One region of the Mesorhizobium sp. CO1-1-7 genome, then DNA from elsewhere that is predicted to be linked to it. Evidence: predicted binding sites of a transcription regulator. Region 1 holds the regulator's gene; each other region holds the start of a gene.
What was found. The regulator LexA, encoded in region 1, represses DNA repair genes until DNA is damaged. The targets are predictions, from matches to a motif close to TGTTCNNNNTGTGTTCNG.
Positions count from the first base shown of each region.

Region 1 (3,274 bases):
TGTTCCTGGCCGTCGCCAGCGCGCTGTTGATGCCATTCGGATTGGATTGGCCGGCTCTCTACCTCATGGGCAAGGGCCTGACAGCAATGATCGCCGTGTCTGCGTGGATATCGGAGCGCTCTCCGGTCGATGGAGTCGGGCTGATTTCGCAGCAATCCGTGCTGCTGGTCACCGTCGCGCTGGTTATCGCGACGATGGCGACGACATGGCTGCGGCTCGCGGCGCTGCCATTCGCGCTCGCCGGCCTGTTGACTGTGTCGCACACACGCGCGCCCGATGTGCTGATCTCGGAAGATGCGCGGCTGGTCGCGCTGCCGATCGGCAATGGCGAACTGGCCGTCAACCGGGAACGTCCGAACGAATTCGCAACCGACAACTGGAAGCGCGCCCTGATCTCCGAAACAATCGTCAAACCGGAAATGTTCGACACGACAGACAGGCAATTCGATGTTGCCAGTCCCACCGACCTGCCGCCGGGATCGCCCTTCTACTGCCGCGAAGGCCTGTGCCTTGCCAGGCACCCTTCCGGCGCGATCATTGCCTATGTCGAGGACCGCAAGACCACCTGGAAAGCCTGCGCTTTCGCCGACCTGATCATCGTCAATGACGCAACCGCCTATGACGCCTGCCACAATCCACTGGTTCTCGTCGTCACCAAACGGCAGCTCGCCCGCAAGGGAACCGCTGCCGTCTTCTTCAATCCCCAGTCGGCCACGACCCGGGCCGCGATCGCATTCGCCGTCGACGGACCATACCGGCCCTGGCACGAACAGCGAAAATTCTCACGCGAGGCGAGGGGGCTGCCGCCGTACAAAAAACCCGACAAGCCCGATGACAAGCCGGTTCAGTAGCGCCTGATCAACCCGACCAGCTTGCCTTGTACCTTGACCCTGTCCGGCCCGAAAATGCGCGTTTCGTAGGCTGGATTGGCGGCCTCGAGCGCGATCGAAGCGCCTTTGCGGCGGAACCGCTTCAGTGTCGCTTCCTCTTCGTCGACCAGTGCCACGATAATTTCGCCCGGGCTTGCCGTGTCGGCATTGCGGATAATGACCGTGTCTCCATCGAAGATACCAGCCTCGATCATCGAGTCGCCCTTGACCTCCAACGCATAGTGCTCGCCGCCCATGATCATGTCCGGCGGCACCGAGATCGAATGCGTCTGATGCTGGATGGCATCGATCGGCACACCGGCGGCGATACGGCCCATGACCGGGATGGACACGGCTGAAACCGCGTCGTCGTCGTTGCCGGCCGCGGGCAGGCGCGAAGGCGCAGCGGCCGGCCTGATCTGGCGTCCGAGACTGCCTTGGCCAAGGCTGCCTTGGATGACGCTTGGCGAGAACTTCTTTGCCGCATTGAGGCCCGGCGCGATCGAGTCCGGCAGCCGCAGCACTTCCAGCGCGCGCGCCCGATTGGGTAGCCGGCGAATGAAGCCGCGCTCCTCCAGGGCCGTGATCAGGCGATGGATCCCCGACTTGGAGGCAAGATCGAGTGCTTCCTTCATCTCGTCGAAGGAAGGCGGTATCCCGCTTTCCTTGAGCCGTTCGTGGATGAACATCAGCAGTTCATGTTGCTTGCGTGTCAGCATGGCGGCCCCCAAGACATTGAACGAAAGGTTGAACCAGAATCGAAAAAACAAACCCAGAACAAACACTATCTGTTCCAGTTGTGTTCTGCAACCGTTTAAAGTTTAATGAATTTGTTAAGGGGTCTGAAGTTTTTTGCCCGCGACGGCGGGCGGCAACCAGTCCTTTCCGCCGTCGGCAGGCGCATTGAAATCGTTTTGGTTAATGGCCTGTGGCCCATCCGCCGACGAGGCTTTGGCATCAGTTAGTTGGAAGGCTTCTCCTCGGAGGGACGTATAATTCGCGGAGCCATTATTCGCGGAACGAAACGAAACCAAAATGCCAACGATTGGTAGCTTCGGGCGGCCATGGATCGGGGCGTTCGGCGCACTCCGGCCAGCGCGTTCGAATAGGCGTCGCGGAAGCGCTGAAGTTATCCCGAACCCGCCTTCAAGCTGCCGGCGCGAGCGGCGTATCTGGTAGCGCCGCTGTCTTCGCTGTGGACATAGACGTGCAGTGTGTAGCCGATATGCGCCGTCATCAGCGCCTTGGCCCGCTCGACGTCACGGTCGAGCGCCGCTTCCATGATCGCGGTATGGTGTTCGATCGCAATCGCTTCGCGTAGCGCTTCGATTGCCTCTTCATAGCCATCCTTGAGGCCGGCCGCGGCCCGCAGTGTCGGCGCCAGACCAAGAAAGCGATGATGCCGGCGCAGCTGATCCGAGATCGTCGAGCGGAACCGCAACAGCCAGTCGCATGTGGCGGCGCTCAGCAGCGCCGCATGGAAAGCCTCGTGGTTCTCGTCCCATCTGTCGACGGCCGCGTCCGAGGGATCGTCGACCGCCGTCTTGCAACGCGAGAGCCGGTAGTGGGCGGTGACCACGGCATCCTCCCACTCCCTGCCGCCTTTTTCCATCGATTCGAGGAACAGGGGTATCTCGACCACCATCCTGGCGCGTGCCAGATCCTCCAGCTCGGCCCGCGACACCGGAGCCACGGCAAAACCACGATTGCTGATCGCGGTGACCAGGCGTTCGGCCTCGAGCCGCGACAGGGCTTCGCGCAACGGTGTCCAGCCGACGCCATAGGTGCCGCGCAGCGCACTCAGTTTGAGCGGGGCGCCCGGCATGAGGCGCGTGGTCAGGATGTCGCGCCGCAACAGCTGATAGGCGGCTTCCGTTTTTGTGGAACTTGTTTCATCCAGCATCGTGATCAATCCGTCGTCTGGCGAAAGTATATATGATACCGGGTCCTAGCAACAATTATATATAATGTTTGACACAGACCGGCGGACTGACCATGATCGCCGTAGTAGCCGCGTTTCCGAGCGGCCCTGATCAAATCTGGGAGGAAATGATGTTGAAGTCGAAATCCGCTTGGTTGTCGGGTTTGGCCCTGGCGGGCGCATTGATGGTCGGCGCCGGCAGTGCCGCGGCCGATCAGATCCGTATCGGCATTGCCAATTTCGGCGAGCATCCGCAATTGAACGCCGCCATAGCCGGCTTCAAGAAGGCGCTGACGGACAATGGCTTCGTCGAGGGCAAGGACGTCGTCTACACGGAGAGCCACACCAATTTCGATGCATCGCTGGTGCCGCAGATGATCGCCAAGCTGCAGGCCGAGCAACCCAAGCTGATCTACACCATCACCACGCCGGTCTCACAGATCGCCAAGAAAGCGCTCGCCGGTTCCGGCATTCCGATCGTTTT
Region 1 is NZ_JAIUHA010000003.1:35,227-38,500, reverse strand. It holds gene LB516_RS06790 (ComEC/Rec2 family competence protein) at 1-851, shown strand, start outside; gene lexA (transcriptional repressor LexA) at 845-1,588, opposite strand; gene LB516_RS06780 (GntR family transcriptional regulator) at 1,999-2,772, opposite strand; gene LB516_RS06775 (ABC transporter substrate-binding protein) at 2,922-3,274, shown strand, end outside.

Region 2 (3,274 bases), on a different contig from region 1:
AGCGATTCGTACTCCTCCATCGAACGGATCAGTTCCTTCAGGTTCTCAAGCCGCCCGGGGGCTTCCGCCGAGCGGTCGTTCTTCCACATGTCGGTGTAGCCGCTCTCCTCGAGAATGGTCTCGGCGAGTTCGGTGTGCGGCGTGGTTTCCAGCGCCTTTTGCCAGCGTTCGAAATTGGCCGCGACCTCGCGCAGCGCGGCGCGCGGTTTCGGCTTCAGCTCGTCGCTTTCCGCCAGTGTACCCGCCGCCTCCAGCATCGGGATGCGCAAGGCGCGCGCGGTGTCGTGGATCTGGCGGATGGTCGCTTCGCCCAAGCCGCGCTTGGGCACATTGACGATGCGCTCGAAGGCGAGGTCGTCGGTGCTGTTGGCGACGACGCGGAAGAAGGCCAGCGCGTCGCGGATTTCCATGCGCTCGTAAAAACGCGGACCGCCGATGACGCGGTAGTTAAGGCCGAGCGTGATGAAGCGGTCCTCGAAGGCGCGCATCTGGAAGGACGCGCGGACCAGGATCGCCATGTCGTTCAAATTGTGCTTCTGGCGCTGGTAGGCCTCGATGGTCTCGCCGATGGCGCGGGCTTCCTCCTCCGAATCCCAGGCGGCGTGGACGTTGACCTTGCCGTCCTCCGGATCGTTGCGGTCGGTGAACAGCGTCTTGCCGAAACGGCCCTCATTGTAGGCGATGAGATGGGAGGCGGCCCCCAGTATGTGCGCGGTCGAGCGGTAGTTGCGCTCCAGCCGGATGATGGTGGCGCCCGGAAAATCCTTGTCGAAGCGCAGGATGTTGTCGACCTCGGCGCCGCGCCAGCCGTAGATCGACTGGTCGTCATCGCCGACGCAGCAGATATTGACTTTGTTTTCGCTCACGGGCTGTTCCGCGCCTGCCGGCGCGGGCCCTCCGCGGGGGCCTCGCAACGGCTCGGACGCCCGGTCGGGCTTGCGGCCTTCGGCCGAAACTGCTGATTCGTCCTCTGGAGTTGCGGGTCTATAGCTACCCGCTTCCGTTCTATCCGAAACACCGGAAAAACTTGGAACGCGCCCACCCGGAGAAACACTTCGCGCTGGTTGTGATCCGCTCGGCCTCTGCGCCAAGAGCCGCAGCCACATGTATTGGGCGGTGTTGGTGTCCTGGTACTCGTCGACGAGGATGTATTTGAACCGCCGGTGATAGTCCTTCAGCACATCGGGATTGGCGCGGAAGATGCGGATCGGGTGGCAGAGCAGATCGCCGAAATCGCAGGCGTTCAGCGTCTGCAGCCGCTCCTGATAGGCCTTGTAGAGCTCGCGGCCCTTGCCGTTGGCGAAGCTGCGCGCATCGCCCTCGGCGATATCGGCCGGACCCTGGCCCTTGTTCTTCCAGCCGTCGATCATCTGGGCGAACTGTTTCGCGGGCCAGCGTTTGTCGTCCAGGCCCTCGGCCTGGATCAGCTGCTTGATCAAGCGCACGACGTCGTCGGTGTCGAGGATGGTGAAGCCGGACCTCAGGCCGGCAAGCTCGGCGTGGCGGCGCAGCAGCTTCACGCCGATCGAGTGGAAGGTGCCGAGCCACGGCATGCCCTCGACATTGCCTTCGCCGATCAGGATGCCGATGCGCTGTTTCATCTCGCGCGCGGCCTTGTTGGTGAAGGTGACGGCCAGGATCTGCGAGGGGAAGGCCCTGCCGGTGGCAAGGATGTGGGCGATGCGGGTGGTCAGCACGCGCGTCTTGCCCGTGCCGGCGCCGGCCAGCACCAGAACCGGGCCTTCGGTGGTCTCCACGGCCAGCCGCTGCTCGGGATTCAAGCCCCTGAGATAGTCGGGCGCATTGTTTTGGCCGCCGCGGGCAGCCATGGCGCGCGCGGCAATGCCCGACGGGGCCGTGGGCCGCGCATTGGGTTCGTCGAAAAAGGGCATGTCTTCGGAAAAGCCGGACATCTCCCCCGAATGTAGTGATTCGGGAGGGAAAGACCAGAACTGTCTACGTTTTGTTCCGGTAAAGTGCCCGATACGGCGGCTTCACCGATATGGGAACCGCCGTTGTGGAACAATCCCAGGCGGAACGAGGTTGCTGCCCGCGGGTCCGCGACCTACGCTTGACAGGCGCCGCCGTCGGGAGAAAGTTGCACGGGAAACGCGCAATGCCGGGTTGCCCTAGCCCGCCCCACGCGCGCAACAGTCGAAGGAGTATCATCTTGGCTGTCACCATCACCTCCCTCATTCTCTTCCTCATAGGCCTGGCGCTTGGCGCCGGCGGCATCTGGTTGGCTTCGCTGGGCGGCAGTTGGTACTACATCATCGTCGGTCTCGCCTTCCTGGTCGCCGCCTGGCTGCTCTACCGGCGCCGTTCCACGGCGCTCTGGCTCTACGCGGCGATCGTGCTCGGCACGCTGGCCTGGGCGGTCTGGGAAACCGGCTTCGACTGGTGGGAGCTCGGCCCGCGCGGCGGCATCATCGTGCTGGTGGCGTTGTGGCTGCTGACGCCGTGGGCGCGGCGCGGCCTTGCCGGTCCGGACGGGCGAGCCCCTTTGATCCTTGCCGTGCTGGCATCGCTGGCGGTGGCCGGCTATTCGATGACCACGGACCCGAAGGACATCGGCGGCGCCCTCGACACCGACAAGGTGATCCCCAACGCCAATCTCGGCGGCGATGTGCCTGCGGGCGAATGGCACTATTACGGGCGCACGCAGTTCGGCCAGCGCTATTCGCCGCTCGACCAGATCACGCCGGAAAACGTCGCCAACCTGAAGCCGGCCTGGACCTATCGCACCGGCGACGTCAAAGGCCCCGACGATGTCGGCGAGACCACTTATCAGGTGACACCGCTCAAAGTGGGCGACACGCTCTATATCTGCACGCCGCACAACTTCGCCATCGCCGTCGATGCGGCGACCGGCAAGGAGAAGTGGCGCTACGATCCCAAGATCAAGCTCGACAAGGACCGCCAGCACCAGACCTGCCGGGGCGTTTCCTATTATGCCGATGCGGCGGGCGCCGCCGGCCAGCCCTGCGCGGCGCGCGTCTACCTGCCGACCTCGGATGCGCGGCTGATCGCGCTCGATGCCGCCAACGGGCAGGTTTGCCCGGCCTTCGCCGAGGGCGGCACGCTCAATCTGTTGACCGGCATGCCGTATCCGAAGTCGGGCTATTACTACTCGACCTCGGCGCCGCTGATTGCCGGCGGCAAGATCATCGTCGGCGGGGCGGTCAATGACAATTATTCGACGCAGGAGCCGTCCGGCGTCATCCGCGCCTATGATGCGAGCAGCGGCAAATTGCTGTGGAACTGGGATTCCGGC
Region 2 is NZ_JAIUHA010000013.1:90,601-93,874, reverse strand. It holds gene LB516_RS25940 (ATP-dependent helicase) at 1-1,913, opposite strand, end outside; gene LB516_RS25935 (glucose/quinate/shikimate family membrane-bound PQQ-dependent dehydrogenase) at 2,171-3,274, shown strand, end outside.
Region 2: LB516_RS25940 (ATP-dependent helicase) is a predicted target of LexA. The motif match lies at 1,954-1,971, and genes of this name have one in related genera.

Region 3 (3,274 bases), on a different contig from region 1:
CTTCGGCGAATGCCTGGACCACGGCATAGGAGAACAGCGTGAAGCCTTCCGGCACGAAGCCGCCGGCCTTGATCTTCTCGACGGCTGCCTTGGCTTCCGGCTTTGCCTGCGGATCCGACGGGAACACGAACATCGTGCCCTCGCCGGCCGGGCCGGCAACCTGCCAGAATTCCGGCGAAGCGATCGAGTCCGGCATGATCAGCTGGAACTTGAAATTCTGTTCCGCCGACTGACGCAGGATCAGGCCAGCTTCAGGATGATAACCGCCGAAATAGACGACATCGGCCTTGAGATCCTTCAGCTTGGTGACAAGCGCCGAATAGTCCTTCTCGCCGGGGTTGATGGCGTCATAATAGACCTCCTTGAGGCCACCGGTATTCATGGTCGCCTTGACGGCATCAGCCACGCCCTGGCCGTAAGCGCTCTTGTCGTGCAGGATGACGACGTTCTTGCCGGCGTATTTCTTGGCGATCCACGGGCCGATGAAGGCGCCCTGCGCGTCGTCACGCGTGTAGAGACGCATGATTGTCGACCAGCCGGCCTTGGCGGCCGCATCGGTCAGCACCGGGTTCGAGGAAGCCGGGCTCATCATCAGGGCGCCGGCTTCGGCATAGACCGCCGAGGCCGGAATGCTGGAGCCCGAGCAGGCATGCCCGTCGATGAACTTGACGCTGTTGGCGACGATGCGATTGGCGACCGACACCGCCTGCTTGGGATCGCACTGGTCGTCCTCGATGTCGAGCTTGATCTGGGAGCCGTTGACGCCGCCAGCCGCGTTGATGGCATCGGCGGCGGCCTGTGCGCCTTGCTTGAACTGATCGCCGATGGTGGCGAGCTGTCCGGTCATCGGGCCGACCACGGAGATGGTGATGTCATCGGCGAACGCGACCGGCGCGCTCATCATCAGGCCGAAAATGGCCGCGCTCAAAACACTCATTTTTTTCATGACAATAGAACTCCTCCACTCACGCGCGGCCGCCCGGCCGCGCTTCTTCCAGAGAGGCGGGACAATTTCATCCTTCATCGGACCTGTCTAGGCGCATTGGCGCCACTCGATTAGGCCTGCGCGGCCTCATCCACGCAAAAAGCCACGCCAGCCTTGTTCCGGCCGGTCGTGGCTTTTTTTGCCGGTCAGGCTGTTTCCCCGGCGCCCCCGCGCTGTGAACCCAACCCACCTTCCCTGTCTTCATGTTGGCCATGATCCTTCCGAAAACCGGAGTCTTCGGGATCATGGTCCGTCGCGCGGCTTGGACCTGTCGGCGTGCCGCATTCTCGTTGTCGATGGCCGTGGCCTGGCTGTTTGCGCAGCCTTTTCCCTGTTGGCCCGACCGTCTTTCTGCGGTCTTGGCCGGAGCGTCTCCGTCTGGCGGAACTCAGTGCATGGTCATCCATTCGCGGGCTTCGCGCAGCGCCTTGGCGATCTCGACCTTCGACATGGCCGCCGAGAGTTCCGAGCGCAACTCGGCGGCGCGGGCCGATCCCTTGATGGCGGCGATGTTGAACCATTTGTGGGCGGCAACGACGTCGGTTTCGCAATCGCGGCCGGTCGCATACATCATGCCCAGTTCGAAAAGAATGTCGGCCTGGGCAGTTGCCCCCATGGCGCCGAAGCCTGCTTCAAGCATTTCAAAACGTGCCATTTTTAGTCCCCTGTCTGGCTCCCGAGAGCTGCCTCCGTTCGTCTTGTCCGGGCCGCTCTTTCGATGCTTTCGAGAATGCCGCGCAGGCTTGAATCCGTCGTTAAATGGCGTGCTTAATTTGAGGAAAACAAAGCTAAAACAAGAGGTAAACGCGAAAATTCGTTAAGGATACGAAGCCAGCAATTCAGCTGGTTTTCGCCAAATTTGCCGAAAATTTTCGAGCGCGCGGTCAACACTCTGCTAACCCTAGAAAGCAAACACGAGGCGCTGGTCGTTTTCATTTCCGGGCCGACAGGGCGAATTCAGGCGCTTTCGAAATGCCAAAACCTTCCGTCGCGGCACCGCTTTCGTTTTGACGGAAGCTGGATTAGCTTACGTTTGCGTAAGCGGCAGACCGGCGAGGCGGAGCATTCGGCCGGCTATCCAAAGGGAGGAAGACATGTCTCGAAAAGTGAGCCTGGCCCTGGCGGCCACTTTGATCCTGAGCGGCGCGGCGTGGGCCGATCCGATCGAGGGCAACTGGAAAACGCAAGCCGGCGACACCGCTGCCATTTCAGGCAGCAGCTCGTTCTCCATCACGCTCAAATCAGGCAAATATGCCGGCAAGACCATCGGCTCGCTCAAGGCGGCCGGCGACAACAAATACACCGGCAACATCACCGATCCGGCAAATGACAAGACCTATTCGGGCAAGGCAACCTTGTCGGGCGCCTCGCTCAAGATGAGCGGTTGCGTGCTCGGCGGACTGATCTGCAAGAGCCAGACCTGGCACAAACTCTAAGCGACCATTTCCGTGTGATCTCTAAACGGGGCCTGGCGGGCCCCGTTTTCGTTCTGTCGATGAGCAGGCAGCGCTCGGTCGGCATTCTGGTTGCCGCAACCCAGTCAACATCCCTTCAATCAATTTGAACGGCAGATGAACGCCGGCATCAGAGTCGGTTCAGAGGCGTCAGGGCATTCTCATGCGTGTTGAAGGAGACACGGACCCAATGCTTGCTCGCCGCTTCGCCATCGTCTGCCTGCTGATGAGCCTGTTTGGAATGTTCTTCGCCATCCTTGTCGCCGAAGCGGGCCGTTCCCCGCGCTCCTGGGACGGCGCCACCAGAATGTGCCATCTCGCCTGCCCGACCGATTTTCGTCACTGAAGCAGAGAACCCGGACCTCGAAAAGAAAAGCACAGAGATCATGAACCGCATCGCCGCCAACCTCTCCAAGACCCTCCGGCTCCTGCCGCGGGCGGCGCTCATCCTGATACTTCTGGCCGCTCCGGTCCTGGCGGTGCCGATGATGCGCGCCGATAGCGGCTCGACGATCGAGGCGCCGGCGCTCAGAAAGTCCGGCGTCGGGTTCGTGCTGCTGGTCAGCCTGCAGCGGGGTTGAAGAAAAAAGCGCGCTTTGAGCGCCTTCGGCGGCGAGCCCCCTCCCAACCGCCCGTCCAAGTCTCTATATTGAGCCATGGAAAAGCGAATCTATCCCCAAGCCATCGAATCTGTCGTCATGCCCGAGCCCTTTGGCCGGCAAAGCTTCGATAACGCCGAAAAGGCCGTTGCCGCGCTGCAGGTGCTCTACGACCGCAATACCAAGTTTCTGCGCGATTCCTTCGCGGCCCTAGCCGCCGGCGGCGACAGCAGCAA
Region 3 is NZ_JAIUHA010000002.1:471,332-474,605, forward strand. It holds gene LB516_RS05810 (branched-chain amino acid ABC transporter substrate-binding protein) at 1-946, opposite strand, end outside; gene LB516_RS05815 (sel1 repeat family protein) at 1,374-1,640, opposite strand; gene LB516_RS05820 (DUF2147 domain-containing protein) at 2,080-2,421, shown strand; gene LB516_RS05825 (hypothetical protein) at 2,630-2,785, shown strand; gene LB516_RS05830 (hypothetical protein) at 2,826-3,020, shown strand; gene LB516_RS05835 (AMP nucleosidase) at 3,138-3,274, shown strand, end outside.
Region 3: LB516_RS05815 (sel1 repeat family protein) is a predicted target of LexA. The motif match lies at 1,764-1,781, and genes of this name have one in related genera.